DNA from 4 places in the Clostridioides sp. ZZV15-6383 genome. Region 4 is predicted to be linked to each of the others. Evidence: riboswitches for the same ligand, from Rfam matches in the RefSeq annotation. Region 4 holds a riboswitch; each other region holds the start of a gene.
The links. A riboswitch is a leader RNA that binds a small molecule or an ion and turns the genes downstream of it on or off. The one in region 4 is predicted to bind cyclic di-GMP.
Positions count from the first base shown of each region.

Region 1: another riboswitch for cyclic di-GMP. It lies ahead of KGF42_RS08590 (hypothetical protein); the one in region 4 lies ahead of KGF42_RS10030 (prepilin-type N-terminal cleavage/methylation domain-containing protein).
Region 2: another riboswitch for cyclic di-GMP. It lies ahead of KGF42_RS11540 (M60 family metallopeptidase); the one in region 4 lies ahead of KGF42_RS10030 (prepilin-type N-terminal cleavage/methylation domain-containing protein).
Region 3: another riboswitch for cyclic di-GMP. It lies ahead of flgB (flagellar basal body rod protein FlgB); the one in region 4 lies ahead of KGF42_RS10030 (prepilin-type N-terminal cleavage/methylation domain-containing protein).

Region 1 is NZ_JAGWCV010000017.1:58,521-66,421, reverse strand. Features, by position in the region: gene KGF42_RS08625 (helix-turn-helix domain-containing protein) at 789-1,190, shown strand; gene KGF42_RS08620 (hypothetical protein) at 1,578-2,777, shown strand; gene KGF42_RS08615 (hypothetical protein) at 3,359-3,508, opposite strand; gene KGF42_RS08610 (helix-turn-helix domain-containing protein) at 3,524-3,766, opposite strand; gene KGF42_RS19830 (hypothetical protein) at 4,124-4,255, shown strand; gene KGF42_RS08605 (helix-turn-helix domain-containing protein) at 4,261-4,662, opposite strand; gene KGF42_RS08600 (hypothetical protein) at 4,844-5,026, shown strand; gene KGF42_RS08595 (helix-turn-helix transcriptional regulator) at 5,116-5,325, shown strand; cyclic di-GMP riboswitch class I at 5,330-5,414, shown strand; gene KGF42_RS08590 (hypothetical protein) at 5,588-6,235, shown strand; gene KGF42_RS08585 (hypothetical protein) at 6,767-7,111, shown strand; gene KGF42_RS08580 (hypothetical protein) at 7,405-7,728, shown strand; gene KGF42_RS08575 (hypothetical protein) at 7,794-7,901, shown strand, end outside.
Region 2 is NZ_JAGWCV010000028.1:19,053-26,953, reverse strand. Features, by position in the region: gene KGF42_RS11540 (M60 family metallopeptidase) at 1-5,075, opposite strand, end outside; cyclic di-GMP riboswitch class I at 5,198-5,283, opposite strand; gene KGF42_RS11535 (cell wall-binding protein Cwp9) at 5,456-6,859, opposite strand; gene KGF42_RS11530 (cell wall-binding protein Cwp8) at 7,323-7,901, opposite strand, start outside.
Region 3 is NZ_JAGWCV010000039.1:23,795-31,695, forward strand. Features, by position in the region: gene fliI (flagellar protein export ATPase FliI) at 1-1,197, opposite strand, end outside; gene KGF42_RS13675 (FliH/SctL family protein) at 1,201-1,941, opposite strand; gene fliG (flagellar motor switch protein FliG) at 1,925-2,995, opposite strand; gene fliF (flagellar basal-body MS-ring/collar protein FliF) at 3,008-4,558, opposite strand; gene fliE (flagellar hook-basal body complex protein FliE) at 4,583-4,900, opposite strand; gene flgC (flagellar basal body rod protein FlgC) at 4,910-5,314, opposite strand; gene flgB (flagellar basal body rod protein FlgB) at 5,322-5,639, opposite strand; cyclic di-GMP riboswitch class I at 6,046-6,136, opposite strand; gene KGF42_RS13705 (CDP-glycerol glycerophosphotransferase family protein) at 6,659-7,901, opposite strand, start outside.
Region 4 is NZ_JAGWCV010000023.1:2,706-10,606, reverse strand. Features, by position in the region: gene KGF42_RS10045 (PilN domain-containing protein) at 1-758, opposite strand, end outside; gene KGF42_RS10040 (type II secretion system F family protein) at 773-1,981, opposite strand; gene KGF42_RS10035 (ATPase, T2SS/T4P/T4SS family) at 1,993-3,669, opposite strand; gene KGF42_RS10030 (prepilin-type N-terminal cleavage/methylation domain-containing protein) at 3,816-4,340, opposite strand; cyclic di-GMP riboswitch class II at 4,498-4,583, opposite strand; gene KGF42_RS10025 (ribose-phosphate diphosphokinase) at 4,947-5,897, opposite strand; gene glmU (bifunctional UDP-N-acetylglucosamine diphosphorylase/glucosamine-1-phosphate N-acetyltransferase GlmU) at 5,992-7,371, opposite strand; gene spoVG (septation regulator SpoVG) at 7,584-7,862, opposite strand.

The DNA of each region.
Region 1 (7,901 bases), on a different contig from region 4:
ATTTTGAACAAATTTATTATATAATTTATAAATAGAAGAATTTTTTCGTTGTATATTGATATAACCAATATCTAATATGTTATTTAGTATTGTGTCGTTGTCATTGTACTCGTTAATGTAAAAGTCTATGGTTAAAATGTCCTGGTCAGATTGTTTATCACCATAGAAATATTTTGTGTTTGGGCTAGTCGTGTTTTCGATATAGTCCATTTTCTTTTTTTTGTAAGTTTTAAATATTTATTTATCAAATATTTAAAACTTAAATATACCTAGTAGGAATAAATTATTAAAAATATTACCTAAAAAATAAACTTATAAAGTAAATAGTACTTTGCAAAAACGAAATTATTTTTCATTTTAAATAATTATTTCTTTTAGATCAGAACGATTTAAGTATTAAATATAGAAATATTATTTAAAAAAATTAAAAAAGTTACGTTTTTGCATATAAAAATTAAGTTATTTCAATACATTAAATATAAATTCATCTGGTCCTACAATATTCATTAAAAAAATCACTCTTTATCAGCTGTAAAGAAGTGATTTTTTTAATGAGTAAATTATTAGAATTTGTATAAAAAGTAATTTTCTTTTACTTATTATATCATAATTGACTACTCTCTTACTTATAAAAACTAGTATTTTTAATACTTTTATAGATAACTATTGTTGGCCAATAAAAGTATTAAAAGTTAAAGTCTAATATTTCTAAAAAAAAATAATCAATTATTGTTGAATTTACATTGTAATAATGGTAACATATAGGTATGTTAAGGAGGATGATGTATATGAAACTTGATATAACACCATTTGGAGAAATGTTAAGAAAAATAAGGACTGATAATGATGAAAAACTTAAAGATATGTCAGAAAAATTGAATGTGACATTATCCCACTTATCAGCTGTTGAAACAGGAAAAAGAAGCATTCCTAAAAAATGGCTAGACATACTAATAAAAGAATATAATTTAAATGAAGATGAAAGAGGTCGATTAAAAAAATCTATACTTCATTCTGCAACCCAAGTTAAAATAAATACTACAGATTTAAATAAAGATGAAAAAGAGCTAGTTTTTGCTTTTGCAAGTCGTTTTAAACATTTAAACAATCAAGATAAAGAAGAAATTAAGTCTATTTTAAAAAAAATAGATTCAAAGGAATTGAGTGGTTTCTCTACTCGGAATGATTAAATAACATAGTTACAAAAACTGATAATATTAAATATTAATATAAAAATAATTGCAAAAAATTAAAATATAAAATATAATATAATAAAACAAATAAAAAAAGCCTACAACTCACAGGATTGATAAGGAACGCCAATTCACTTACCAATCTGACAATTAATACTTTAAAGTAGAACGCAAATATTAATTATCATGTGCCCATGTAGACCTCATTTACTTCATAATTTATGATTATAATATCATATTTTATGATTACTTGCAATACTTTTGATGCTTATTTTAGATTAAATCTTATGGAAGTTACTGTAAATATGATGTCTCAAAGCCTTGATATATAATAATATTAAGGCTTTTTTATATGTTTTACACATATAAAGGAGGTGTCTCAATATGGATAGCCAGTTTACAGTAATACATAATTTAAAACCTATTACCCGAATGTCAAAGTCAAAGCTTAAAGATATGCTGGGTATCTTTAAAACGTCTACAAGAAAAATAGAAAAAACAGATCATTCTGTTTGTAATTCATGTAATATCAGAAAAAACTATTCTTTACATGAAGATAGATTAGATGACTTCTGTTCAAATTGTCCTAAAATAAAAACTTTTACAGAATTTTCTTATGTAATTGAAAAAGAAACTAATACAATTGGTACAATGGAGATTGTAACAAATGAAAATAAAACTATCTCTTTAAGTAAGTCAGCTATTAAACAATTTATAGCTTATCATTTTATACCTTGTAATAAGAATTTCGTTAGAAAATCTGTTTCTTTTAAAAATATAGCTGATATATGTAATGTTTCTGTTGTAACAGCAAGATATAATCATTCTATTTTGATTGAAGCTGGACTAGTTTACTCTACAAAAGTTAAAAGGGGTAAATTTGATATAGTTATAGATGGTGAGTATAAAAATCATTTAAAAAAATCTGATGGTGGACAAGGTTATATAACTATGTCTTTAGATACATTAAAACATTTACTTAAATTTGATAATGTTAATGAGTTAAAATTAGAAATAAAAAAATTACTTTGGGCTGATGCTAATACAAGCAAAGGTAAAAAAGTTAAATTTAATAAAGAAAATCTTATATCTGTTCTTCCAAGCTATTTACGAAAATCAAGTAAGCGTTTAGAAGCCTTTTTGAAAGGTTCTAAGACTTTATTTAATATAAGTAACAATAGAATAGATACAAGTCGTTATGAAACAAAAGAAAAGGTTAGAAATAGATATATTAATTTTATTAAAGAAAAGATAGAGAAATTCTTTAGCAATACTGGTTGCTCTTTAAGTGCTAATTATAGCAAAGTGCTGGAACAAGTTAATTTAGATAAACATAAATTATATAAAGAAGATTTAAATAGACAACTTGAATTAGAGAAAGAACTTATTATAAATGATTTAGTTGGTTTATCTATACAGTATAGTATTAATATAGTGTTAAAAACTCTAAACTATGTTTTTAATGAATATACAATTGATGAAAATGATATAAATTATAGTGAAATAAAAAATCCAGGTGCATTTATAAGAACTATAATTGTTAAAAACATAAATAAAAATGGAAGCTTAAAAATAGTAATATGATATTAGTAGTATAAAAATCTATAATAATAGGGAGTAGTTCAAAAAATTTAATTTTGGCTACTCCTATTAGTGTTTATATTCAAATCTTCACTTATCAAAAATAGAACTACTTAGAATGAAAACTCTTCTATTAGTTCTATTTTTGATGTTTTTTTATATTAAAATTATACACAATAGAAAATTTTTTATTAATAATAAAAATTTTATTATCCAAATATATAAATAAATTATAAATAAGCAAAGTTTATTTATATTAAAAATAAAATAAATTATAAATAAACAAAAACTATTTATATACAGTTTTTAAATATTTTAAATTTATATTTCTTAAAGATATTGTAATTACTACTCTTCTTCTATTACAATCATTTGCTAATTACTGTACGTAATTACTGTAGTAATTTCATGTATGTAATTTCATGTATATAACAATATTACTTATATTTATTAAAAAATAGTACCTTTGTAACCATCAAAAGTACTATTCTTTATCTTTTTTTATAAAATATTCTTACTATAGAAAAATTATCTCAAAAGTATTAATAAATACTTATTTTATATATACAGTTTAGAAAAAACTTTTAAATAGAGCTGCTACTTTCCTCTTCTTTTTCAATGAAATAAGATACAATAATAAATGGACTTAATGATAGTTTTTCTGATACTTCTATAATCTCACTAATAGTTGGATTATTTAACTTATTAAGTTCATCTAAAAAATATTTCTCCATAATATACCTCCTATCTTATTTTGATTCAATTTCTTTTTTAATAAAATATTCTGCTAATTCACATGGTTCAATGGAAAGGGCTTTTGAGAGTGATATAATTTGTTTTACTGTTGGGCTATGTACAAAATATTCCTTCTCTAGGTCAGAAATATAACTTTGGCTTATATTAGCCAATTTACTCAGCTGATTTTGAGTTAGTTTTTTTGATTTACGATTAGATTTTAACACATTTTTCATATTATTATACTGAAAAAACATATTTAAATTTGTATACATACATATTTATTTAAATATACATTAATGTTTTGTTCAACAATTAATCACCCCCTCTTACATTATATGTCGAAAAATAGAAAAATAAATAATTTTTTTAATAATATATATTTAGAAAATACTGGAAAATATTAAAAATATCATAATTCTATAGATTTAAAATGAAAATATATTGTACGTATGTAGAATAATTTATATTTTATAAAATATATAAGGTAATATGTAAAAAAAACACTGAAATATAGGTCGTACCAATATTTTTGAAGTAATTTTTTGTGCTAAAATGTAAATAAGTTAAAAGATTAATTATAGGGTAAAAGATTATTCTTAGGGGGAAATGGTATGATAGAAAAAGAACTTGAAGAAAAAATGAAAAAAGAAATGATTCATATTATAAAAATTATTCGTAATGAAAGAGTTCTTGAATTTACTTATCAATATTTAAAACGAATAGAAAAAAAAATAGCCCATTAACAGGGTTATTTTTTTATGATACCTTTAATAAGTTTTTCTATTATTTCTAAATACTCATCATCTAACTCTGGTAATAACTCAATAATATTTCTCATTTTAGATTTGTTATCAAGAGCTATATCTGAAAAAATATCTGGTAATATTTGTAGCAATAATTTTTCTTCTGATTCACTTAAATAATCTCTATCTTTATTACCAACTCCATAAAGAAGCCAGTCCTTATTTATATTAAATTTAGAACAAAAGTGGTTAACATATAATTTACTAGCCACCATACGACCGTTTTCAATATTTGCAACTACATTTCTAGTGACACCTAATATTTCTCCGAGTTGCTCTTGAGTTAGATTTTTTTCTCTTCTTATTTCAACAAATCTTGTTTTTGTATCTTTATCTATTTCGCACATAAAATCACCTCTTTAGATTATTATACCATTGAATTATGTGTTAGGCTACACAACTATTTTATTAAAGGTGTATATTATTACATTTATCTATTGAAAAAAATAATAAGCAATGGTATAATGTGTACATATACACCAATATGGCTATATAATTGTATATATACACACGCAAAGAGGTGGTTTTATGAAAGATAAAGAGAATTTAATAGCAAGAATAAAAAGTCATTTATATGAAGTAAAAGATGTAAATGATTTGGATAATATAGAAAAATTAGCATATTGGTTTCATTCATTACAAAATTCATCTACTAATAATAAAAAATCTGATGAAAAAGAGAAAACTAATGTAGATGTAAATAATTTATAGCTTAATTTGTGACACAATAAAAATTATTGTGTTAATTTTTAAAATATATTATTTATTTTAAATAAAAAAACAAAGAAGGTGATTTTTAATTGAAAAAAAATAAATTATCTGTATTAAGAGAAAAAAGTGGTCTTACAAAAACTGATGTTGCTATATTTCTAAACATGACAACATCTGGAATTACAGGAATTGAGAGGTCTACAAAAATAAGTTTAGATAAAGCTATAAAACTATCTAAAATATACGGTGTTTCTATTTATGATATCTTTAATGCGAGTAGAGAATTTATGGAAGCATAAAAACTGAATATAAGGGCAAAGCTAGAGAAATTTAGTGACGCAAAACTATAGGGACTAAGGCTAATTAGCTAAGTCAGCCAGTTGCCGAAAAGAGATTGTCTTTTTGTAACTTAATATAAAAGATGCTCTAAGGTATCTTTTTTTTAGTTTGTAATTGAATTGGCAAAAAATATGTTAACAAACTAAAAATGTCCCAAAATGTAACAAATGTAATAAAAATTAAATAACTCTATATTTATGTACTTTTTTAAGGAGGAGTAAGTTGAGAGAATTAGATAAAGAAAAAATAAGACATCTATATTTAAAAGGACATAATGCAAAAGAAATTTCAATTTTATTAAAAGTAAACTTTGAAAGTGTAAGAAAATGCATAAGTAGAAATTTTGCTCATTTGAAAGATATACATAAAAAGAATAGTGATTCTGCTGTAGATAAGGTAAAAGAACTATATTCAGAAGGGTATAATGCGAGGGAAATAGCAGATATTTTAAATAAAGAAGCAAATACAGTTAAATTATACATCTATAGAAATTGTGTGGATTTAAAAAATATACATAAAAAGAATAATGAAAAGGTAGTAGATATAGAAACAGTAAAAAGATTATATACAAAAGGATATAAAGCAAAAGAAATAGCAGACATTTTAAATAAAGAAGCAAATACAGTTAATTTATGCATCTATAGAAATTGTGTAGATTTAAAAAATATACATAAAGAAAATCGAATAATAAGAAAAGATACATTGAAATTATTAGACAGGCATAATAAGACTCATATAAGTGATAGTTCCTTTCTTAAATATAATAGACAAAGTTATGAAAATGATAGAAATGGTAATTTAAAGTTTAATGATAAAAGGGGTTTAAAACCATATGACATACCTAAAAAATATAAAAAAAAAATATATTGATATTTTTAGTATCTAATTAAAAAAGTCTCCAGGGGACTTAGAATGTGAGGGTAATATTATGATTAGAGGAGTTGTTTATTTATGCAAAGATGTTTATTGATATAATAATGAAATCTTTTTTTAAACTTATTTTCTTAGGAACACTTGGAGGGATAAATATATTTATTGTATTAAAATTTAAAGAGGCTATGTATAAGTAATTCCATAAAACTGAACCTGTATATGGAATTTATTAAATAGATTTTATATACAGGTTCAGTTTCAAATAAAATATTTTAGGAGACGGATAGTTGTCTCCTTCCCCCTCTTTTTTACAGAAAATAAGAATTTTCATATCTAATAAATTAATTAAACTTTAGTTAGGAGAGAACAATATCTTTTTAATTATACGATCTATTTTATTTTTATTTATATATGAGTAATACAAATTTTGCAATATTTTTAATATGGATTTTAGCTATAGTTTTAGTGTGTTTTGGCGACTTTGGTATCAAACATAAAAGTAAAGTAAAAATAAGTAGGGGCTGGAGAATGATTATCGTAAGTGTGATAACTTTATCTAGTATGCATTACTTTGATAAAAACTCAAGATATAATCCAGATTTTAATTTCAAAAAAGTTTATATTTGTAATGATAAAGTAAACAAATATGATATTGTAGATGATATTTTATTTTCATCTTCTTATAAAGAAATAGATGATGATAGGAATTATATAATATTTGTAAATGAAAAAAATAAAGTTATAAAATATACAGGATTAAATAAAAAGTATCAAATTTTAAATTCATCTTTAAGAATGTATTCAAAAAAAAATGCTATATTTAAATTTGAGAAATTAAGATATAAGGATAAAACAGTATATGAATTAAAATAGTATTTTTAAAATTTGAAGTTTATAAATTGAGGTAATTTTTTAGTTGATAAATTTTCTAAAAAAGGAGTCCCTTGGGGCTTCTTTTTTAGCTGTTTTAAAGATTATGAAAATAAATTGAAAGGAGTTGAAAATAATGCTTGTTGTTGTACCATTGTCTTTATTAATGATAATTTTTCTTTTAGTTATTAATGTGATTTCTGAATCAAATTTAGATACTTGTATGAGTGAAGAGGATTATTAGTAAAAGAAAGAATTAGTTTTAAGCAATAAGAAAAATATTTAGGAGGTTTTTTGTGAATAACAATATAGCAAGAAGTAAAACTAGGAAAATTGACATAGGATCATCAGGACTTATTTTAATAGGACTGAGTATTATGTTGTTTTTAATTGTTTGGATAATGGAACTAATGAATAATTACTTAGAATTTCATTATATAAATTATACAAAAGAAATTTTAATTTTATCGAACATTTTTAAACTTACTTTAATAAGTGGAATATTTCTTTTCATAGTTCAAGGACTGGGAAGTACAATAGATTACATAATGTATAAAAAAATTAGAGGTGGTTCAAAAAGAAAAAATAAATATGTCCCCTGGGGACTATTTTTAATTTGATTACAAAAAGTACTTTCTAGGGGTACTTTTTTTTATATAGATAAGATTAAAAAGGAGGAGAAATAATGAAAAATTTGTTATTAGGTACTAAAATGATAACTCAATCTAGTAATTTTATGTTAAAGATTAATCAAAAAATTACCAAATTAATTAATTTATTTATTTTAAGAGTA
Region 2 (7,901 bases), on a different contig from region 4:
GGCTTTGTATATTTTAACCCTACTATAGGCAATGTTTCCTTCATATCTACTATTATATATGGATTTTCTTCTACATTTATATCTGGGTCTTTTTGTGGGTCTTTATTCCACTCAGCTTTACTTATTCTCTTTCCTTTATATGTAGTACTTGCATCATTATCCTTGATGTTATCAATCTCTGGATTTTGTAATGGTCCATGTGAGTCATTTTCAGTTCTAACATCACCATCAGAAACAGTGTTTGTTATAAATGACCATGCTGATTTGTTTATTTTTCCTTCATCTGATAATTTTACAGTACCAACTTCAAACTCATCTGTTGGATTTAGATGATAATCATATGCAACTACTTTATATGTAAATGCTCTATTATTAAGAGGAGATATATTGTCAGTAAATTTAGCTTGGCTATTTCCTTTTGCATCTACAAATCCCACTGTTCTATATTTTACTTGAGTTCCATTTTCACCATCTAAGTAGTTTCCATCACTTCTTATTATCTCATATCCCAATATCTTATCTTTGTCTTTATCAACATCTAGGTCTATAGATATTTTATTAGATTTAACTAGAGAACCACTTTGTGCCCCATCAGCAAAACCAGCACTTACTTTTGTATCCTCTGCCATGCTTGCTATATTTTCATTTAAAATCTTTCTTCTAGCTTCATCATTTATATATTGTATCTTTCTAGTCTCTTTTGCGTACTTTTTACTATCCATTATACTGTTTAGCTCTTGTGTAATTTCTACTCCCCATGCCTTAAAGTAATCTCTTAAATCTTTTTCAACAACACTTGATGCCATTGCAACTAACATTTGGTCTTTTGGTAAATTATTGATTGGGTCACCACTTGAAAGTGCCCTGTATTTTCTTGAAATTTTAGCGTAGAATGTATCATTGCTTAAATCAGCATCCGAGTTATTCTTTAGCATTGAACCAGTAAAATCATCGTCATAAACTAAATGTAATTGCCACAACATTCCAAGTCTCTCAAATACATTACTTGGTATACCTAAACTGTTTGAAGTTACATGTTCATATATCTTATCCATTGTTGAACCTTCAAGTCTTGAGTGTGTCTTATCATCAAATGTTTGAGCAAGTAAAGCAAGTACATTGTTACTAGTTTCGCTATATGTCATCTTACCAATGTCTGTAACATGTCCTATCTCATGACCTATTCCCCATCCAAATAAACTTCCTCCTGTAGCTTTTCCACTAGCATCTATTTGGAAAGGTACTCCATTCATAAGTCCTGGAACTGAACCATACTCTACTCCTACATGTAAACCAGAAGCATACATAAATGCTCCAATAAACATTCTTTGATATTTTATATTCATACGAGATTTAGGAGCCATATCATTTTTAGTTATGTCAAATTCATTGTCATCTACAGTTCCATTACCATCTAAGTCTTGTGTCTTAAATACTCCTCTTTCAGAATATATTAAGTCCATTATTTGTTCCCATGCAAGCATACTATTGTACAATCTATCTACTTGTGTATTTAAATCAGAATTTCCTTTTGATATTCCTTGATATACAGCTGTTGCAGGAACATTTAATGTAACTTTATCACTTTCAATATCTGTAGTGTTTAATACACCAGTTGCTTCTGAATATCCATATGAATTGCCAATATTCGTTCCTGGATAATATGGTTCTCCATTTATATCATTCTTATATTTAGTTAATTCTTCTATATAGGCTCTTATCTTTTTCTTAGATTCAGAAACTCCTTCAGGACTCTTATCATTTATCATTCCATTTAAGTTAAGATGTGGTATCTTAGTAGCTCCTGCTACACGTACCTTTATATCTCCACCACTTGGAGTATCATAAGGGTATCTTATGTACAAGCTTCCTCCACACTCTACATCTAAACTATGAAGCTTACTTAACTGAATTACATTTTTACCAGTGTTAAGATTTATTTCTCCACTCTTATATGCACCAGACTCTCCATAGTATTGTGTATATATCAGCTTAGGAGTTCTACCACTTTTACTTCCAACATATACTGTGATTTCATCTCCAGCTCTAGCAGCTACACCCAATGCTTGCCAATCATTTCCCATACCTAGATTATTAGACTTAACAGTATAGTTCCCACTCTTATCTTTGTATCTTCCTGAAACATTTATATCTTGATTTACAGTTGTTACATCAGCAAGTGTAGCTCTATCGTTATACAAGTCTTGTGCTAGCTTTAATTCTCTATCAATAACTGTCTTATATGGATGATATTCCCCACTCACTTTATCAGGAGTACTAATTCTATCTTTTAATTCCGTTATTTTTTCTTGAGTTACATCTTCTTTTAATTCAACTTGTAAGTCATCTACAAATAAATTTCTTACATCTTTTTCTATACTGTCATACTCATAGAATTTAAGTTCTGATATATTCGCTTTATATGAATAAGAAGAACAAACACTTACTTGTACTTTAGTAGCATTTATTGGTTCCTTTAATCTGACCATTACATATATATTATTATTTACAGGGTCTGTCTTTGTTTCAAAAGGTACATCACCTAAATTATGTACTTGCCCATTTTCGTCCCAGTATTGTATTTCAAAATCATTAATTGTCTTATCAGAAACATCAAAGCGAGGTGTAGCCATAAAAGTATCCATAGTATAAGCTTTATCAAAAGTTATTATTGGCCCTCTATTCGTTCCCTCGGCTGCATTATATGTTGGGAATGTCCAGTGTGTTGTAAAGTCTCCATCTACTATATTGAATCTATCAAATGGATTTTTATCATTATATTCACTTTTGTCATATCCATCTGGATAAGCAACATCTACAATGTGATTTGTTGGTATTCCAAAGCCTGCATCTAACTTAGTAGTATTAATTAGTCTATAGTTAGGTGTTGTTGGAGCATCCATACTTTCAGTTGTACCTATATATGTTTTAGACATTCCACTAGTTCCCAAGTGGTTAGTAGCTGTCATTTTAACTTCATATGTTGTATTATCCTTAAGACCTTCTATCTTTGAACTTGTCCCACGAATAAGCTTATCATTGTATTTTATCCAGGATCCATTAGAGCCTTTTTCTTTATAGTACAAATCAAAGTCTTTAGCTTGTTTATGATTTTTCCAACTTACATCAAGAGATTTAAATTTACCTTTGACATTTATACCTTCTGGTGGTTCTGGTTTTGTATCTGGAACAACTTGAAATTCTATTATACTATCAGGACTAAATTGTATAGGCTTATAGTTTGAGTCTACATTTTCTGGAACTCCATCCAAGTTTTCTGCTGTTGCATCTTTATATCCACTACTCCAATCTCCATTTAAAGACTGTATGCTAACTCTATATAATCCATATGCTTGTATATCTCTAACATCTATAGTATTTTTACTAGTTTGTAATTTTTTAGTTGATAATACCTTTCCGCTACTGTCAATCGTATCTAATATAAGCTCATATGCTGATACATTTACTTCATTATTCCAATAAAAAGATACCTTTTCATTTCCAACAGCAGTACTAGTTGATATTTTATTGATTTTAGGTATATTCATATCTGGCTTTGGTATTTCTTTATAAACATTATTTAAAAACTCAACCTTAGATATTTCTGCAAGATTTCTATCATTTGCTGTTGTAGCTGTTATTTTTATTGTTATCTTTTTTACTGCTACTTGTTTACCAAGATTTATTACTATATCGCTATCTTGAACTTCTGCATATGTTTCTACTGCTGACCTACCGTATGTAGATATTGTAGAACTATCATCTTTGCTGATATTGTCTTCTTGTTTTGATGTATCTTTGTCTGAATCAGACTTATCTGTTGATGAATTTTCTTTATCATTATTTTCTTTATCATTATTTTCTTTATCGTTATTTTCTTTATCAGTTGTATTTGAAGTTGAATCTTCTTTATCATTTTTTTCTTCTTGATTACTGTCTAAGTTATTATTATCAGACTGCTCTATATTTTCATCTTTATTATTTGTTTCTTCTTGTTCATTGTTTACTTCCTCTTGCTTCTGTTCCTCTTTTAAAGTTTCCACATATTCTTTATTTTCATAAGGAACCTGCTGAACATTACCATCTTTATCTGTAACTTCAACTATTCCTTTTGCTGGAGCATTCCCTTCAGGTGCTTTTATATTTATGACTTCCATATCAAGTGCTTCTGATAAAGCTATATCCATTACTGCTGGTTTTTCTTCTGATATCTTATCACCTGCATTTACTGGAGATATTTTAACTCCACTATTCTCTTCACTGAATAAATCCTCTACAGTACCCTGAATATTTGTATAACTGTTTTTTTCTAATGTTATTTTACTTGTATCTACTATAGGATTAGTAGATACTATACTCTCTAGGCTTTTTGCGTCTTCACTTTGCCCTAAATTTTTCTGAACATAATCTAGGTCAGCAATATCTACCTTTCCATCTCTATTTAAATCATATTCACTTTTATTTGAATTTATATTTTTTAATACATTCTCATAATCACTCTTATCCACTTTTCCATCATTATTTACATCACCCATCAAGAATAGTTCATAGTTTAAAGGTTGATTTTTATCATCTACACTTGCTCTATTGCTTAATAAAACTCTTTGTGAATAACTTGATATATCAATGTCTTTAATTTCCTTACTATTAAAGCCACCTCCAGATACCTCTACATTGTATTTTCCAACAGGTAAATTATTAAATACAATATTATAATATGATATATTTTCATCTTTATTTTTTATTTCACTTCTACTTGCAGATAGTTTCTTTATAGTATATTCTATATTATCTGTCCCAACATTTACTGTTCCTGAATCTTTTTCTCCAAGCTTTATTATTCCACTATTGTTACGATTATCTTCTAATCGTAACTGCATATTAGTCATACTTTCTGACTCATTATTTTTTATTGGAAGTGAAAAATTTAAATCTACTTCAAGACTCCCCCTTAACTTTTCTGTAACTGATTTTTCAACTGCTCTTATCTTACCCTCTAATATAGGTTCTGCAAAAACGTTTAGTGGTGCACTACACATCGATACTGCTAGTACACAAGATATTGCCTTTTTCATGAAACAACAATCCTCCCTTAATAAATATCTAACTTTTCATGAATTTAAATACTATAAGTTTCAGACAATAAAAAAGACACTCAAAGAGAATCTTAATTATAAAATAAAAAGACTTTACTCTTTTTAGCAACTGGCTGATATGGCTTTAAAAGCTTTAATCCCTATAGTTTTGCGTCATTAGATTTCCCTAATTTTGCCATTTAATTTTCACTACTTTCTTACCCATTTTATATTATATTTAAACTTTTTAATACAATTTTTTCAAATTAAATTATAAAAAAATAACATTTATATTAATCTATTAATATAAATGTTATTTTTCATTATAATTTAATTATTTATATAATTTTCTCACAAGCATAACTTTTTGTATATTTTCCTTATTCTTTATATCTTCCATAAAACTCATGTGTCGCATATAGATTCTTATCCCCTGTTATAGCTATACCAAATCCCATTATTTCATACCCTTTATGTAACATATTAGTACCTTCTTCTGGATTTGTCTTCCACTCATTAAAAATAAAGTTTCCTATATCATCTGCATCTCTATTTGTATACACAGGTTTATCTGGAATTTTATATTTAATTATATTTTCACCTTGAACTGCAATATATCCAGGCTTAATCTCACTCCAATCCAAGTACTTCAAAAAAGTAGAATATGAATTTTTCCCATTTATTGTATGAGATAAAGTCTTCTTATTTGCCATCAAATTAGACCAGTCATTCGCTAGCCCTTCTAATCTACTTGCTACAGATAAAGCTCTCACTCCATTTTCTTTTCTATATTGCTTTGTAAGAGCATATACTTTACCCTTTATTCTCTCTTTAAATTCTCTATCATTTGGATTGTAATATAACCCTTGTTGATTTGGTGAAGCTTGATTTATACATTGTTTGATAACATTCTGATTTATGCCTCCTAGTACAGTCAATTTGTCTGCACCACTTAAAATGCTCTTATTACTACCCTTTTCAACTAAGACTAAAGGAGCATTTTTTGCTATTGTAGAGGCTGCCAATGCGTCTGTTAATTGCAATCCTTTACTTAGATAAAATTCTTTACTATTTTTATAAAATTCTTGTATAACCCTCTTATTGGTATCAAATCTATCTGTTCCACCCAATCTAATAGAGTTTGTGCTCTTAACTAATTCGTCACTGATTATTTCACTAGAACCAAGTGCATAACTCTTTAATCCTGTTATGTCAAATCCTACACTATTTCCATCTGTAAGTATTATAGGCACTCCATCTCTAGCAGCTACTGGTGATGCACTTATAGCATCTGCTTCTCCTGTAAATCCATTGGCTATAATTACTTTATCTATTGGCTTAATTTCTTTGATTTTTTCAGCTATTTTTATGCTTGTATCAAATCTATTTTCACCAAATATTCTTTGTACAACCTTCTTTTTGGATAGTAACTGATTCTCAACATTTTTACTTATTGTTGATTCTGAACCTATTATATATACAGTATTTGCTTTATTTAATCTTTCCATAGTTGTATTTGGAATCTGATTTTGTTTTGTCATTAAAATAGGTGCATTTAAAGCTCCAGCTAAACCACTTGCACTTAAGCCATCTGCTAAGCTATTATCTGAATTTATTAGTATTGCTGTATTATAGTTTTGCTTGTCTGCTATTTTTGCTGCTGTTTCATACCTGTCATTACCTTTTATTTGGTCAACTGATGTCAACGCATTTACTATAGGAGTATTTAGCATTACTAAAGATAGTGTAAGTCCTATAGCTAATATCTTTTTACTATTCTTCATATTATTCTCTACCCCCAATATATTTTTCACATTTTTTATTAGTATTTTTGTTCGTTTTGAATCAAAAGTTACAGTTTTGTTACCATATTTTATATATGATACCATAGTTATCCATACAACTCAAACAATATACTTAAAGTTTTTATTCTCCATAAATTCAAAACATTATAACTTATTTATTTAATTAAGCAATAAATTCAAAATAATATATGTTAATAAGGTATTTAATCATTATAAGCAGTATCATTTATAATAATTTTTTTATAATATGAATTCCATAATATTATAATCAAAAAATAAAATAAGATATCTCAATCTAATTCTAAATGAGATACCTTATCCTTATTATTTTTATTTCATTATTTGTATATATTTTCTAATATATACACTATGTCTTACATATTGACAGATTGTATAACTATATATTATCTAAATAAACTTTAATATTAATTCCTATACCTTATTAGTTCTTAGTAAATAAGTTTATTTTTTCTGCTATTTTTTCAATAGCATTTTTAGCTATTCCTTCACCTATTTGTACTAACTTAGTAACATTCTTAAGTCTTAACTCAACTACTTCTTCTTGTGATTTAGAAAGTTCTTCTGTAGTTAACACTATTGGAGCTTTTGAACTAGCTGCAAGTGGTGCTGCTGTAAGTGCATCAACTAATTGTCCATTTCCACCTACATAACCATCTTTTGCAACATATGCTTTAGTTGCACCTGCGTAGTACTTATTGATTACTTTAGCATTAGTATCTTTTCTATTTTCTCCAGCCAATCTTTCAACTTTATTATTTAAATCTATATCAACTAATTTGTCTTCAACTTCTTTTGATACAGAATTTTCTCCACCTACTATTTCTAATTCTTTTCCTTTTAATAGTTTTTCAGCATTTGCATCTAATTCGTTGCCTGTAACTATTATTGGAGCACCAAATTGAGCAGCTCTAGCTGATATACTCATAGCATCTGCTTCTCCATTTCCACCTACTACAAAAGCAGTCTTAAATGTATCTTTTAATTGTTTTGCTATTTCTAA
Region 3 (7,901 bases), on a different contig from region 4:
ACCTGAAGCATATGCACCTATATTTATCAAATCTTCTGCTTCTCTATACTCAGAAAGCATATCTCTTGCAAATGATGCTATTTTTATATCTTCTTTTGAAGCAATCTCATTCATAAGTCTGCTCAAACTATTCAATACGTCTATAGAAGGATAATGATTCTTATTTGCCAAATCTCTAGATAAAACTATATGACCATCAAGTATCCCTCTTGTGGTATCTGCTATTGGCTCATTAAAGTCATCTCCATCAACTAATACTGTATAAAATGCAGTTATAGAACCTTTATCTGATGTCCCTGTTCTCTCCATAAGTTTTGGCAAAAGGGCAAATACAGATGGTGTATATCCTTTTTGAGCTGGTGGCTCTCCTATTGCTATACCAACCTCTCTTTGTGCCATAGCAAATCTAGTTACTGAATCCATCATAAGTATTACTTTTTTGCCCTGATCTCTGAAATACTCTGCTATTGCAGTAGCAGTAAGAGCACCTTTTAATCTAACCAAAGGGGCTTTATCTGATGTTGCACATACAACAACAGATTTTTTCATTCCCTCTTCACCTAAATCTTTATCAATAAAATCTAGTACTTCTCTCCCTCTTTCTCCAACAAGGGCAATTACATTTACATCTGCTTTTGCATTTCTAGCAATCATACCTAGAGTTGTACTCTTACCGACTCCACTTCCTGCAAATATTCCTATTCTCTGCCCTTCACCACAAGTAGTAAATGCATCTATTGCTCTTACACCTGTTTCCATTATATTTCGTATCTTTTTTCTCTTCATTGGGTCAGGAGGTTCATTATTCAAGTTGTATCTATCTCCTAAAACAACTTCTGAGTTATCTATAGGATTTCCAAGACCATCAAGTACTTTACCTAGTAAATTATCACTACACATAACACTTAAAGGTATCCCCTTAGAAATAACTTTACAACCAGGTGCTATCAATGTTAACTCTCCTAATGCCATTAATATTATTACTTCTTTATCTTTAAAACCTACTACTTCACAATTCACTGGTTTATTGACTTGATTATATATAACACATAACTCTCCAACAAAAGCTTTTATGCCTTCAACTTCTACAGTAAGTCCTATTATTTTCTTAACTCTACCTTCCGATATAGTGAGTTTTAAGTTTTCTATTTTCTTATTTATTTTGTCAAAATCTATAAATATATCAGCTTTATACATACTTTATTCACCAAGCAATTCTTCTTTTAGTTTTTCTATAGCACAATCGATACCAACTATTATTCTTCCATTTTCCTTTTGTATAATAGCATTTCCTTTATCTATGCTATCATCTGCAATAACAAATACACTTGATTTTAATGATGTTTCTTCCTTAAATAATTCAAGTTCTTTCTCTACATTATCTTTATAGAAAGAATTACATCTTACTATAAATGAACTACTTCCTTCATAATCTTGAATAATTTGCTTTAACAAATCACTCATAGATTCTTCATCTTCAAAGTGCTTTTTTAAAATAGAACTAACCATATTAATAGCAAGCCTTATAATCTCTTTATTTTTTTCTTTTATGTACTCAGTCATCTTTTCATTAGCTTGTAATAAGATTAAATTTGCCTGATTTTTTATAAAATCTGCTTCATCTTTAGCTTTTTGGGTATATTCATCATATGACTCTTTATATCCATCCTCATATCCATTTTTTTGACCTTGACTATACCCTTTTTCATATGCTTGTTTTTCTATATTTTGTGCATTTGTTCTTGCTTCTTCTAATATCTCATTCTTTTTTATCTCAGCAGATTCTATAGTTTCTTTTATTACCTCGTCCCTAAATCTACAATCTTTTTCTTTATTTATGTTTGATTCTCCCACTCTAGCTTTATCTATTATGGTTAAATCTAGCACTCCTTTATATGATGCTTTTTTATTTTTAATAATCTTATTACTCAACAAAGTCATCACCAAAATTCCTTACAATAGCTATAGCACCTTCTCTTTCAAGTTTTCTTACACTATTTACTATCTTTTGTTGAGCAGCCTCAACCTGTGTAACCTTTATGACACCAACCATTTCCATTTCTTCTTTAAGTGCATCTGCTGCCCTAGAGGATTGATTTCTATATATAGCATTTGAAATCTCATCATCCACACCTTTTAAGGCATACACTAAATCCTTCATAGTTACTTCTTTTAACACTTTTTGTATACTTATATCATCCAGCTTAACAATGTCTTCAAAGACAAATATGTGAGATTTAATTTGAGCTGCTAAAGCTGGGTCTTGTTCTTCAATAGTTCCCAAAATATTCTTTTCTGTTTTTCTATCAGAGTTAATCAATATTTGGACTAAAGTAGATACTCCTCCATAATCTTTAAAATCATCACCACTTATTGAATGTAATTTATCTTCTAATGAACTTTCAATTACTTTTATTACTTCTGGAGATATTGAACCCATTGAACTTATTCTCATAGCTACTTCATTTTGTAAATCAAAATCTAAATATGATAAAACTTCTGCTCCATTTTCTGGCTCCATATGTGCAAGTAAAACGGCTATAGTTTGTGCACTTTCATTTCTAAGTATTTCTAATATTTTCTTTACATCTAGTTTTATAATATGTTTAAAAGGCTTTGTACTTGTATTTATTGATACACCTTCAAGTAATTTATTTGCTTTAGAATTTCCCAAAGCATTACTTAACAACTCTCTTGCATATTCAAGCCCACCTTCTATAACATAATCTTTTGCTCTATTTATTTCTACAAACTCTTTTAAAATTTCTCTTCTTTCTTTTGAAGCTATTGAAGAAATATTTGCAATTTCCAAACCTATTTTTTGAACTTGTTTATCAGGTAGACTTTTTATTATATCACTAGACACAGTTGGACCTAATGTCATTAATAGTACAGCAGCTTTTTTTAAACCCTCACCTTCTACCTTCTCATCCTTATCACTTTCATTTATATCACTCAAGTCAAACGCATTAACATTTGTAATTTCCGTGGACACGTTCTATCCCCCTTACTCATTTAACCAAGTCTTTATTATCTCTGTTACTTGGTCTGGTTTTTCTTCTGCATACATTTTAACAGCTTCCTCTAATGTCAGTTCTGGGTCATCTCCTAATAGAGGATTATCTTTCCTATCAATAGAATCAGATTTTGAACTATGCTCTTCATCTTCATAATCCATATCTTCTTGTTCACTTCTCTTCTTATATATTAAGTATCCAATAGCACCAACTGCTATCACTGCCACTACTCCAATAACTGCTTTTATTATGTTCTTTTTAAATCCTTCTTTCTTAATCTCTTCCAGCTCTTGTTTAGCTTCTGCCTTCCCTTCTGGGTCAAATACCATTGAAACAACGCTAAGAGTATCTCCCCTCGCTTCATCCATACCTATAGCATTATTAACAATATCTTCTACGTCAGCTTGAACACCTTTAGCTATTTTTCCATCTATCGCAACAGAAGCTGTCAATCTGTTAAGTTCTCCAGGTGCAACTATAGTATGAGTTTCAATCTTACCTGTTTCATACTCAAAACTCTCATCTAAACTATCTTCTGTATTAGTACCATTGTTATTTCCTTGGTTATTCATGTTAGCATCTACACCTTGAACATTATTTGTAGCAGATTTAGATGAATTTTTCGACCTAGTTTCCTTTATAGCAACTTTATCAGGGTCAATTTTTATTTCAGTTTTTTCAGCTGTATCAAAACTTAAATCAGCATTTACTGTGACTTTTACTTTTCCTGTGCCAAATATTGGCTCTAGCATTTCTAAAATAGATTTTTCCAGCTGTTTATTTAATGCTTGTTCAGACGCCTTATTTTTATCAACACTAATACCACTATTTATTGGTTGATTATTTGCATCAACTTCTTCATCATCTAAAATACCTTCAGATAATAAATTCATTTTGTTATCAATGACCTGAACATTTTTCTCTGGTATATTTGTAACACTTCCTGATATAAGCGCCATAACCGATTTTATTTGATTTTTCTCTAAAGTTGTTCCTGGCTTTAACATCAAATAAACTGCTGCACTTCCTGGAACAGCCTCCTTCTCAAATACTGATGACTCTCCAAATGTTATATGTACTCTAGTATCTTCCACTTGTGGAAAACTCTTGATTGTTTTTTCTATTTCACCTTGCATCATTCTTTGTTTCTTAATTTGAAACTCTTCATCAGTAAGCCCTATTGATGAACTATCATCCATTAGTGCAAATCCTTTAGAACCACCTGTAAGACTTGGTGCTAACTCCAGTCTTAACTTATCAACTTCTGTTCTAGGTACATAGATTGTACTTCCCTTTACCTTAGTATCTATCTTTCTAGATTCTAACTCTGCTGATATATCTGCAGCATCTTGAACATCTAGTTCTGAAAATAAGACTGCATACTTATTTTTACTTGCAGATATTGCTGTAAATACTAGCGCTAAACATATAGCAATAATTCCTATACCTAATGCTATCTTAGTTCCCTTTTTTAGAGAACTTATCTTTGTCCTAGATTTAGCAACTTGCTCCTTAATCTTATTTTTAAAACTGGCTATCATTGATTATTACTCCTGTTCAAAAGGCTAAATTTGTACTTTATTCATTTCTTGATATGCATCATGAATCTTATTTCTAACTTCTATTAAATATTGCATAGATAGCTGTGCTTCTTGACCTATTAACATAACTTCATGCATAGAAACATCTTCGCCTTTTATAAATTTTTCTTTCATATTGTCTGCTGTTACTTGTTGAAAATTAACTTTATCTATAGTATCTATTATTACATCTTCAAAGTTCTTCTTTTCTTCTTCATTATTAAGATTTAACGGTTTTGTTTCTCCAATCAAGTTATCTAACTTTGCACCTTGCATTAAATTGTTAATTTGTGTAATTGGCATAATTTATCCCTACTTTCCGATTTCCAAAGCTTTCGATATCATAGATTTCTGAGCATTCAATGTATCTATGTTAGAATCATATGCTCGTGAAGCTGTTATTAAATCTGTCATTTCAACCAATATATTTACATTTGGATATTCTACATATCCATTTGGCTTTGCATCTGGATGAGATGGGTCATATACTTCTTTAAGAGGTGATTTATCATCTTCAACAGATGTGACTTTAACTCCTAGCATACCTAATTTATTATCATAATTTTCTTCAAATGAAACGACTTTTCTCCTATATGCTTCTCCATTTGGACCTCTTGTAGCATTTATATTAGCTACATTGGATGATATGATATCCATTTTCAAACTTTCTGCTGTTAATCCACTAGCAGAAATTCTCATTCCACTGAACACACTCATCTTCTAATTACCTCCCACTTATTATTGATTTAGTCATTGCTATTTTTCCATTTGCAAAACTTATCAAAGCATTATATTGTAATGTTGCCATTGCTTGATTTACTTTTTCCTCTTCTATGTCTACATTATTACCATCTACTCTTAATCCTTTAGAATTATCTGTTTTTTCTTCTATTTTGGGCATGGTATCATTTAATGTTTCTTCAAAAGTTACATAGTGTCTTTTATAACCTTCAGTATTTATATTTGCTACATTATTTGCTATTGTCTGGCTTCTTAGGTTAGTTGCATCTAATCCCATTTTTATAATGTCATATGTATTCACACTCACTCCTCCTCAAAATATATTTTATCTATTTTATTTATTAATAAAAAATGAAGTTGCTATATTACAAAAAATAACTTCTTTATTTATCTAAATTAAATCCATTTCCACTAGATTAATACGGTAATATATACATTTAGTAAGAAAACTAATATCTTTCCAGTGAATCTCATTGAAAATATAAAAAAATTTTAATATGTATTTAAATATTTCTTCAGAAAGTTGCCTTTTTTTGTAAAATAGTAACTTTTTAAGATAATTTATCTTTATTTCAAGTTATAATTGGTAAAATATGTTATTATATGTACTTTCTACTGCAATAAAATAACTTTCCCATAACAAAATGACTGCCAAAAAGGCAGTCATTCCAGACTCCTCCTACGTATACAATATACTTAGGACTCTTTTTGGCAACTGGCTGACATAGCTTGTATATACAAACCTTAGTCCCTATAGCTTTGCGTCACTAGATTTCTCCAGATTTGCCTATTTAGTTTTAACTTAAGTATACAATAAATAACAAATTTTTTAAATATTTTTTTAAATATTTTTTCTATATAATTTTTTAATTTAATTTCTAATATCAATATTATTTTTAATATACTTATATTTATAACATTTAACTTATATAATGTATATATATATTAAAAATATACAAAAATTTACAATATAAAATAAATTTATTCTAAGTTCACCTTTTATGCCAATCTTATTAAAATAATCTATTCTAACATTATTTTCCAATTTAACATTTAAGCATTCATATTTCTTTTAAATTTTTCTTTCTATTCCCTCTTTCGTTGTTAAAAAACTTGTATTTTTTCACTACTTTTGATAAATTTTATTTTAGACTTGTTATATATGAATACAATTTAAAATGTCATATAAGCTAACAGAATAAAACAATAAAGGGTCAAACTTTAATTAATTTGCCCTTTTATCATTTTATATTTATCGAAATTGATAGGTTTTTAACTATTTTCCAAACCTAAATTTACCTACTTATGAATTGATTTTAATTAAATATGATTATTTAAAACATATTCTAGTATATTAGTATGTATTTTTTCACCACAACTGCCGTCTGTATTTGATAGTACACTATTTAAAGAATTTAATCTTTGATTTAGCTTATAGTCATTATTGTTTTTTACTAAGTTCATAAATTTTATTAAATCCATTCCATCTTCTCCCACTACATAATTTGAAAATATATCAAAGATTCTTGAATCATAATATTCATGTTCCATATTTATATCATAAATTAATATAGGTTTCTTTGTTTGAATATATTCTATTAATACAGAAGACCTATCTGTTATTAAAGCATGAGATAAGTTGAATGATTCATAGTAAGATACAGAGTCATCTAAAATAATATTATTTTTTGTAGATATTGAATCTAACAAAACTTTGTATCTATTAAAACATTCTGGAACTTTAGATTTTACATACTCAAGTTCTAAGGGATGTGGTCTATATATAAGACCATACTCTTGGCTATTTTCAATAATATCAAACACATTTTCAATCTCATCAATAACACCATCTTTACCATTAGGTATTTTCATTAGATTAGTTGTCCATAATAAAATGATTTTACCCTTTAATTTAGATTCATATTCTTTATTTATATTATTCTGTTTTAAATTGTAAATTAAAGAATCAAATTTCGGAGACCCAATTGTTAATATTTTATTTTTATTTATACCACTACATTCTGCTATAATTTCAAATGCAGGAGATTGCACAATAACCTTATCAAAATTTCTAGATGCTATCAATCCATAAAAATTTAAGTAAAAACTAACAGGATAAGTTCCAGATATTCCATAAGCAACATATACAAGCATATTAGTATATCGTTTCAAGTTATAAGAAAAATAATTACTATCTACCATAGTCGCATTGTTACAGTCATCATATTGATTATGAACATATATTATATCAGGCTTTTCCTTAGATAAATCAAAATCATCATAATGTATTATTGGAACATCTTCAGGAAAATCATTACCTTCATATGCATATATTTGAGTTATACCATTAGGCGTATCAATTAACTTGTAATAAGGTATGGGAACTACATAGCAGTCACACTTCTCATCCAAAACCGCAGATTTCCAGATACTTTCTAAGCTATTCCACATTTTAGCATTATAAGGCATAAATACAATTTTAGTTTTTTTATCTAGACTATTTTCTATTATATTTGATAAATAGTTTAAATTACTTATGATAAGTTCACAATCTTCAATAAGT
Region 4 (7,901 bases):
TTATTGGAATATCTTTTTCCTAATATTAATATAGTATCTGTAACCTTACCAAAGTTTCTTGACGAATAGTAATTCATAAGACCTTTTGATTCTTCTACTACATTTAATAATTGCATATCCATGTCTTTAGCAGTTATCTTTATAGGTATATTATCACTGATAAATAAAGTATCTTTCTTGTATATATTTATAATTGTACTATTGTCACTTATATTGGTTACCATTATATCGTTATAATCTAAATTTTTAAGAATTCTTAAATAAGCTGTTGATAATGTATCTATCCTATCTAATATCAAATCAAATTCATGCATTATCTCTACAATTGCATTTACTTCTTCCTTTTGTATAGCTCCAATAATAAGATTTAAACTTGCCTCATCACCATCTGAATTATCATATGTTTCACTAGATACTTCATATGAAAACACATATTCATCTGATTCCAAAGCCATCATCTCATCCATCTCTAGCTTCATAAATCCATCTAAATCCTTTTTCTCCATCTTAGGAAGTTTTTGGGGTTTTAGAATTACATCTCTTGTATTTAAACAAAAAACTACATGTCTTGATTTTAATTTCACATTTTCTAATGCGTACCTCAATAGAGCATACTTTTCCTTAGAAAAATCTTGCACAATATCCTCTATTGAAAACACATTAAGATTTTTTACATAAAACTTATCTTTATCATGTTTATATCTGCCCTCAACTATGGAAATAGAATCGCCATAATATGATACATAAACCTTGTTCATTTGTCCTTTCCCTCCTACATAGCATCATATATACTAAGCATTGGCATAAATATTGATACAACCAGTACCGCAACTATAATACCAACTGCAATTATTAAAACAGGCTCTATCATTGATGCCATCCTATTTAAATAAATCTCGGATTCATACTCATAGAATTCGGCTATCTGTCTACTTATATTCTCTAATTCCCCTGTCTGCTCACCTATAGCTATCATCTGTACCAATACAGAATCAAAATATGTATATCTCTGTAAATTTTCTGCTAAGCCCTCACCTCTTGTTATTCCATCTTTAGCTGATGCTAAAATCTTTTCTGCCATAGTATTATTTACACTATCTATAATGTAATCAAGTCCCTGAATTAATGGGTACCCTGTTGATACAAATAGATACAAGGCTCTTGAAAATCGTGTAGCTACCATGCAGTTTATTCCTTTTCCTAAAACAGGTATCTTATTTATGACTCTATCTTTATGTGCTCTCCCAACTGGTGTTTTTAGATACTTCTTAAATTGGTAAATAGATAGTATAATAGCTAAAAGTACTATTATCCAAAACTTTTTCATAAACATACCAAACCACATAACAATTCTCGTTATAAGTGGAAGATTTGCACCTACTGTTGTAATTGAATTAATCATCTTAGGCACCATAAACGCTGTAAATATAAAAATCATTATAAATGAAGAAATCAAAACTATTAATGGGTATGTCGCTGCATTTCTAAGCTTTTGCTTAATTCTATGTTCACTTGAATAAAATGAAGCCATACTTTTTAGTACTTCATCTAATTTACCTGTAGCCTCACCTGTAGCTACCATAGCACCAAGTAACTTTGGAAACTTTGATTTTGGTGAAAGCATTGAATCTGCAATAGTAGAACCTACCTTTATTTCTGCCACTACACGATTAATTTCTTCTCTCAATGTAACATTGGTTGACCTTCTAGCTAATGTTTCTAATCCTGAAATACTATTTATACCAGAAGATACTATAATCGCAAATTGTCTACAAAAGTGGCTTATCTGGTCAGCTCCTAAGTCCTTTTTTCTCTTTCTACTAAATACACTTATGTTTTTACTCTTACTTTCTTTAATTTCAAGAACTCTAAGATTTCTTTTTCTAAGAAGACTTCTAGCTTCGTTAAAATCATTGGCTTCAATCACATCAGTTTGCTTTTTTCCATCCTCTTTTATTACTGTATACTTAAAACTTTTCATAATATCATCCTTTAATCAGTCATCAAAATTATTCTAATCATTTCTTCTACTGTTGTCTTTCCATTTAAAACCTTTTTAACTATATCCTCTTTTAAACTAACCATACCTTGTTTTCTAGCCATCTTTAAAATTTCTCTTTGATTTGCAGATGAATCTATTAACTCTTTTATTTCTGGAGTAATTTCAAGCATTTCAAATATACCTAGACGTCCCTTATATCCAGTATTATTGCATCTTTCACAACCTTCCCCTTTATAAATAGTTACTGATTCATTTACATCAATGCCAAGAGCCTTTTTTTCTCCAGTATCTGCTTCATATGAAGCCTTACAATGCTCACATATTTTTCGTGTAAGTCTTTGAGATATTACCCCTAAAACAGATGAAGTTATCAAAAAACTTTCCACATCCATATCTAAAAGACGTGAAATTGCTCCAACTGCTGTATTTGCATGCAATGTACTTAAAACTAAATGTCCTGTAAGAGAAGCTCTAATTGCTATTTCTGCTGTTTCAGTATCTCTTATCTCTCCAACCATTATTATATCTGGGTCTTGACGCATAAAAGCTCTAAGTCCACTAGCGAAGGTAAGTCCTGCCTTTTCATTTATTTGAGATTGATTTACACCAGGTAATTCATACTCTATAGGGTCTTCTATTGTTAATAGGTTTCTATTCTCTGTATTTAATTGATTTAACATTGAATACAATGTAGTGGTCTTTCCACTTCCAGTAGGGCCAACAACCAATATAAGCCCATAAGGAGTGTTTATCAATTCGTCATACATCTTAGAGCCATGTTCGTCTATTCCTAGTACTTCTTTACTAACCATAAAATTACTCTTATCAAGAACCCTCATGGCTATCTTTTCATCCCTATTGGTTGGCATTGTAGAAACCCTAAAGTCTATAGGCTTATTATCTACTTTCAAATAGATTCTACCATCTTGTGGGATTCTTTTTTCAGATATATTTATATCTGACATTATTTTGATACGGCTTATTACTGCCTTATATGGTGCTGAGTTCATCCTCATATATTCCCTTAACATCCCATCTATTCTAAATCTAACACGCATATAATTTTCGCTTTGTTCTATATGTATATCACTTGCTTCCATTCTAACAGCATTTTCTAATATGTTATTTACTAATCTTACTATTGGAGCAGCATTTACATCTTCTTCAAGTATTACAGTTTCTCTTACTCCACCAGTTCTATTTTTGTTGTACTCAGTCATTGCTTTATTTATTTCTGAATGTGCATAAGCATGAGCTATTGCTTTGTTTATATCGTCTGCATTTGATATAAATATCTCTACGTCTTTACCTGACATACGTCTTACATCTTGAACTGCTTCTCTGTCTTGTGGGTCTGACATGGCTAGACATATTTTATTTCCATCAATTTTGAATGGAAATACAGTATATCTTTTGCATATATTTTCTGGAACCATTTTAGTAGCTAAGGTGTCTATTTCTGTTCCTTCTAAAAATATACTTTCTATATCTAAAAGTTCTTTTAATACACTTATTAATAAGTTACCATCTATAAGTCCTTCTTGTACTAGAATTTCTCCTAGTCTTTTCCCGCTGTTTTTTTGTTCTGATAATGCCCATTTAAGCTGGTCTTCTGTTATGTATCCTTTTTCGACTAGTTTATCTCCTATTCTAACTTTTTTAGCCACAGATTTCACTCCTTTACTATCTCAATTATATCATCATTTATGATTGGAGATTAAAGAAAATAGTATAAAAAAACAGGAAGATTTTCTTCCTGTTTTTTTAAGATGCTTTTTATTGAATCCATAATATTTTTTATAAAAATATAGACTTAATTATTTTTTGAATCCATCACAGTATTATCTATAAGAACTATATATAGAGCTTTGTTATCTACTTTTGTAGCACTTGTTAATGGACTTCCAAGATTATCAGCTGAAATACTTGTATATATTTTTTTATCGCCTATATCACTCAATAATTTTGCTGATTGTGCTTCTGTTAATGTAACTCCATCATCATTTGTACCTATCTGTAATACTAATTTATTACTAACTTTAATCAATTCATATTTTCCACCTATATCTGCTTTATCAGGAAGAGATTCCATATAATCATTTAAGCTAGTTAAACCAGTTTTATCTCCTGTTGTAACTGGTATCTTATTAGTATCTGAATAATAAGATAATGCTGCACTCTTAACTGAGCTATAATCAGACTCAACACTTGCTACCTTAGCCTTATTTATATTACTAAATAAAGCTGGAACTGCTACTACTGCTAATATACCTATAATTGCAATTACTACCAATAATTCCACTAAAGTGAAACCTTTTTTATTCTTTCTTAACTTCATTTTTATTCCCCCTCAATTTTTAATTAATATTTATTTATAATATATCTGGTTAAAAATCTAAGTAAAATTATTTACACGTACTAACCAGATTTATTTCTAGCATATAACCATTTTTAAACAAAAAAACTATGAAAATAGAAGTATCTATAAATAAATACAATTTCATAGCCGGTTGCACCACTAACTCAATATGCTCCAAGGTGCCCACATCACAGAACATACATCAACGTTTCTATTTTATTAAATTCAGAATAATATATAACTCATAATAGATATACATATCCACATATATTATATAATAGTTACCACATTTTAGCAACACATGTTATATTATTTATATATACCAAAAATTTACATATTGAAACATGATTTCTAAAAATAACTATACTCCACAAAAAGAAACATCTCCCTACAATCATCATATATCGTAAGGAGATATTTATAAATTATCATTTAGTTTTATCATTATCATTTCCATCCTTTGCTAGTATTTATTTGAAAGCTAAAAGCTATTACAATATAGTATTTTATAAAATCATCAAATACTAAAAAAGAGTTGCTTAAAAGGTTTTTATCCTTTTAAACAACTCCTATAAATCTAATAAATTAGAATAATTTGCTTACTGATTCGTTAGAGAATATCATTCTTATAGCATCACCAAATAAAGGAGCTACAGTTTTTATCTTTATCTTATCTATTCTTTTCTCTTCAGGAAGTTGTATAGTATCAAGAACTATTAACTCACTTATCTCTGAATTAGCAATTCTTTCAATAGCTGGTCCTGATAATACACCATGAGTACAACAAGCATAAACATCCTTTGCTCCAAACTCTTTTAGTGCATTTGCAGCATTAACTATTGTTCCTGCTGTGTCTATCATATCGTCTAATAGTATAACATTTTTACCTTTAACATCACCTATTAAATTCATAACTTCACATACATTAGCTTTTGGTCTTCTCTTATCTATTATAGCTATTGGAACTTCTCCATTTAAAGTATTAGCAAATTTTCTTGATCTAGTAACACTTCCTAAGTCAGGAGATACTACTACTAAATCTTCTATTTTCTTTTCATTGAAATAATTTGCTAATATCGTTCCACCTAGTAAGTGGTCTAATGGTATATCAAAGTATCCTTGTATTTGAGCTGCATGTAAATCCATTGTTAATACTCTATCTGCTCCAGCAGCAGTTATTAAATTTGCAACTAATTTAGCAGTGATTGGATCTCTTGCCTTAGCCTTTCTGTCCTGTCTTGCGTATCCATAATAAGGAATAACTGCTGTTATTCTTCCTGCTGATGCTCTCTTTAACGCATCAATTAAGATTAATAACTCCATTAAGTTATCATTCACTGGACTATTAGTAGATTGCACTACAAACACATCACAGCCTCTTACTGTTTCATTCATGTTTACACATATTTCACCATCACTAAATGTACCTACTTCACAATCTAACACTGATACACCTATATAGTCAGCTATTTTCTGTGCTAACTCTTTCGATGAATTACCTGCAATAATTTTAATCTCGCTTCCGCTAGTATTCATTTATGTAACCCTCCTGAAAATTTTAAAATACTAATGAATATAATTTATAATAATTTCGAGCTAAATTTTTTAGCCAAAATAATAAACTATATAACTACTTACTTTGGTCATCTTTTTGATTCTTCTTTTCTACCCAGCCCTCTTTAATAACTTGCCTTTCTCTAGCTATTGCCAAAGCTCCATCTGGAACATCATGTGTTATTGTTGAACCTGTTGCTATATATCCTTTTTCTTCCACAACTACTGGAGCAACTAAATTAGAATTTGAACCTATAAATGCATTATCTTTTACTATTGATTTAAATTTATTTTTACCATCATAGTTTACAAAGACTACTCCACATCCAATATTTACATTTTTACCAACATGTGCATCCCCTATATAAGAAAGGTGAGATGCTTTTGAACCATCTTCTATAATAGCATTTTTTACTTCTACAAAATCACCTATTTTCACATTGTTTCCTAAGTTACTCTTTGGTCTTAGATATGCATATGGACCAACAGTAGTATTTTCTCCAACTTTACTATCAATTACAGTTGAATTTTTTACTTCTGTACCATCACCTATTTCTGAATTTGTTATAAATGAATTCATTCCAATTATACAGTCTGAACCTATCTTTGTTTTTCCTTGTAACATAACACCTGGATATATTATAGTATCATTACCTATCACAACGTCAGATTCTATATAGGTAGAGTTAGTGTCTATTATAGTCACTCCATTTACCATGTGAGATTCATTTATTCTTCTTCTCATAATCTCTTCAGCCTTTGATAATTCTACTCTTGAGTTAACACCCATAAGTTCTTCAATAGTTGAACCTGCAAATGCACCCACTTTTAATCCTTTATCTCTCATTATTTTAGCAGTATCAGTTAAATAATATTCGCCTTGTGCATTGTTATTATTTAGCAAATCTAAAGCTTCTCTAAGACTTTTTCCATTGAAACAATAAATTCCAGAGTTTATCTCACTTATCATTTTTTCTTCTGAATTTGCATCTTTTTGTTCTACTATTTTAAGGAGGTCGCCCTTCTTATCTCTTATTATTCTACCATAACCTGTTGGATTTCCAACTCTTGTTGTAAGAACTGTGGCATGATATTTATTTTCTATATGATATTCAAATAGTTTCTTTAGTGTCTCTTCCTTTATAAGTGGAGTATCTCCACAAAGTACAACAATTGTATCTTCATCATTAATATATTCTTTAGCCATCTTTACAGCATGTCCTGTTCCAAGTTGTTCTGTTTGCATGGCTATTATAGTTTCTTCTGCAAGTTTTTCTTTTACTACATCAGCTTCATGTCCCAAAATCACAACAGTATCTCTTACACCTGATTTTTTTGAAACATCTATAATATGGTTGACCATTTCTTTTCCGCATACTTTATGTATAACTTTTGGGTATTTAGACTTCATTCTTGTTCCTTTGCCAGCAGCAAGGATTATAGCTTTAAAGTTCATTGATACACTCCATTCAATCAAATTTAATTTTATTCGTATTATTCTCTCAATCAATATACATTATAATACATTTATTTAACAATTTGTATACAACATATACGTTATCACTAATAATATAGCACTTTTTTACTAAAAAGTACATATTTTAATAGAAATTCTACATTTAAAAAGAGCCTAAATGTTCGGGCTCTCTCCATTATATATATTTATTGTTATTCAGCAGCTACTTCCCATTGAACTAATGCTTCATGATATGCTTGTAAAACTGCATCTTCTAAAACTTGTCTCATTTCTGCATTTATTGGATGAGCTATATCCCTGAAATTACCTTCGCCTACTTTTCTGCTAGGCATTGCTATAAATAGGCCATTATGGCCTTCTATAACTTTTATATCATGTACTACAAACAAATTATCGAAAGTTATTGAAACTATACATTTCATCTTACCTTCTTCTGTTAATTTTCTTACTCTTACGTCAGTTATCTTCATACCAAAATATCCCCCTTTGATTTTGACAGAAATTAATTT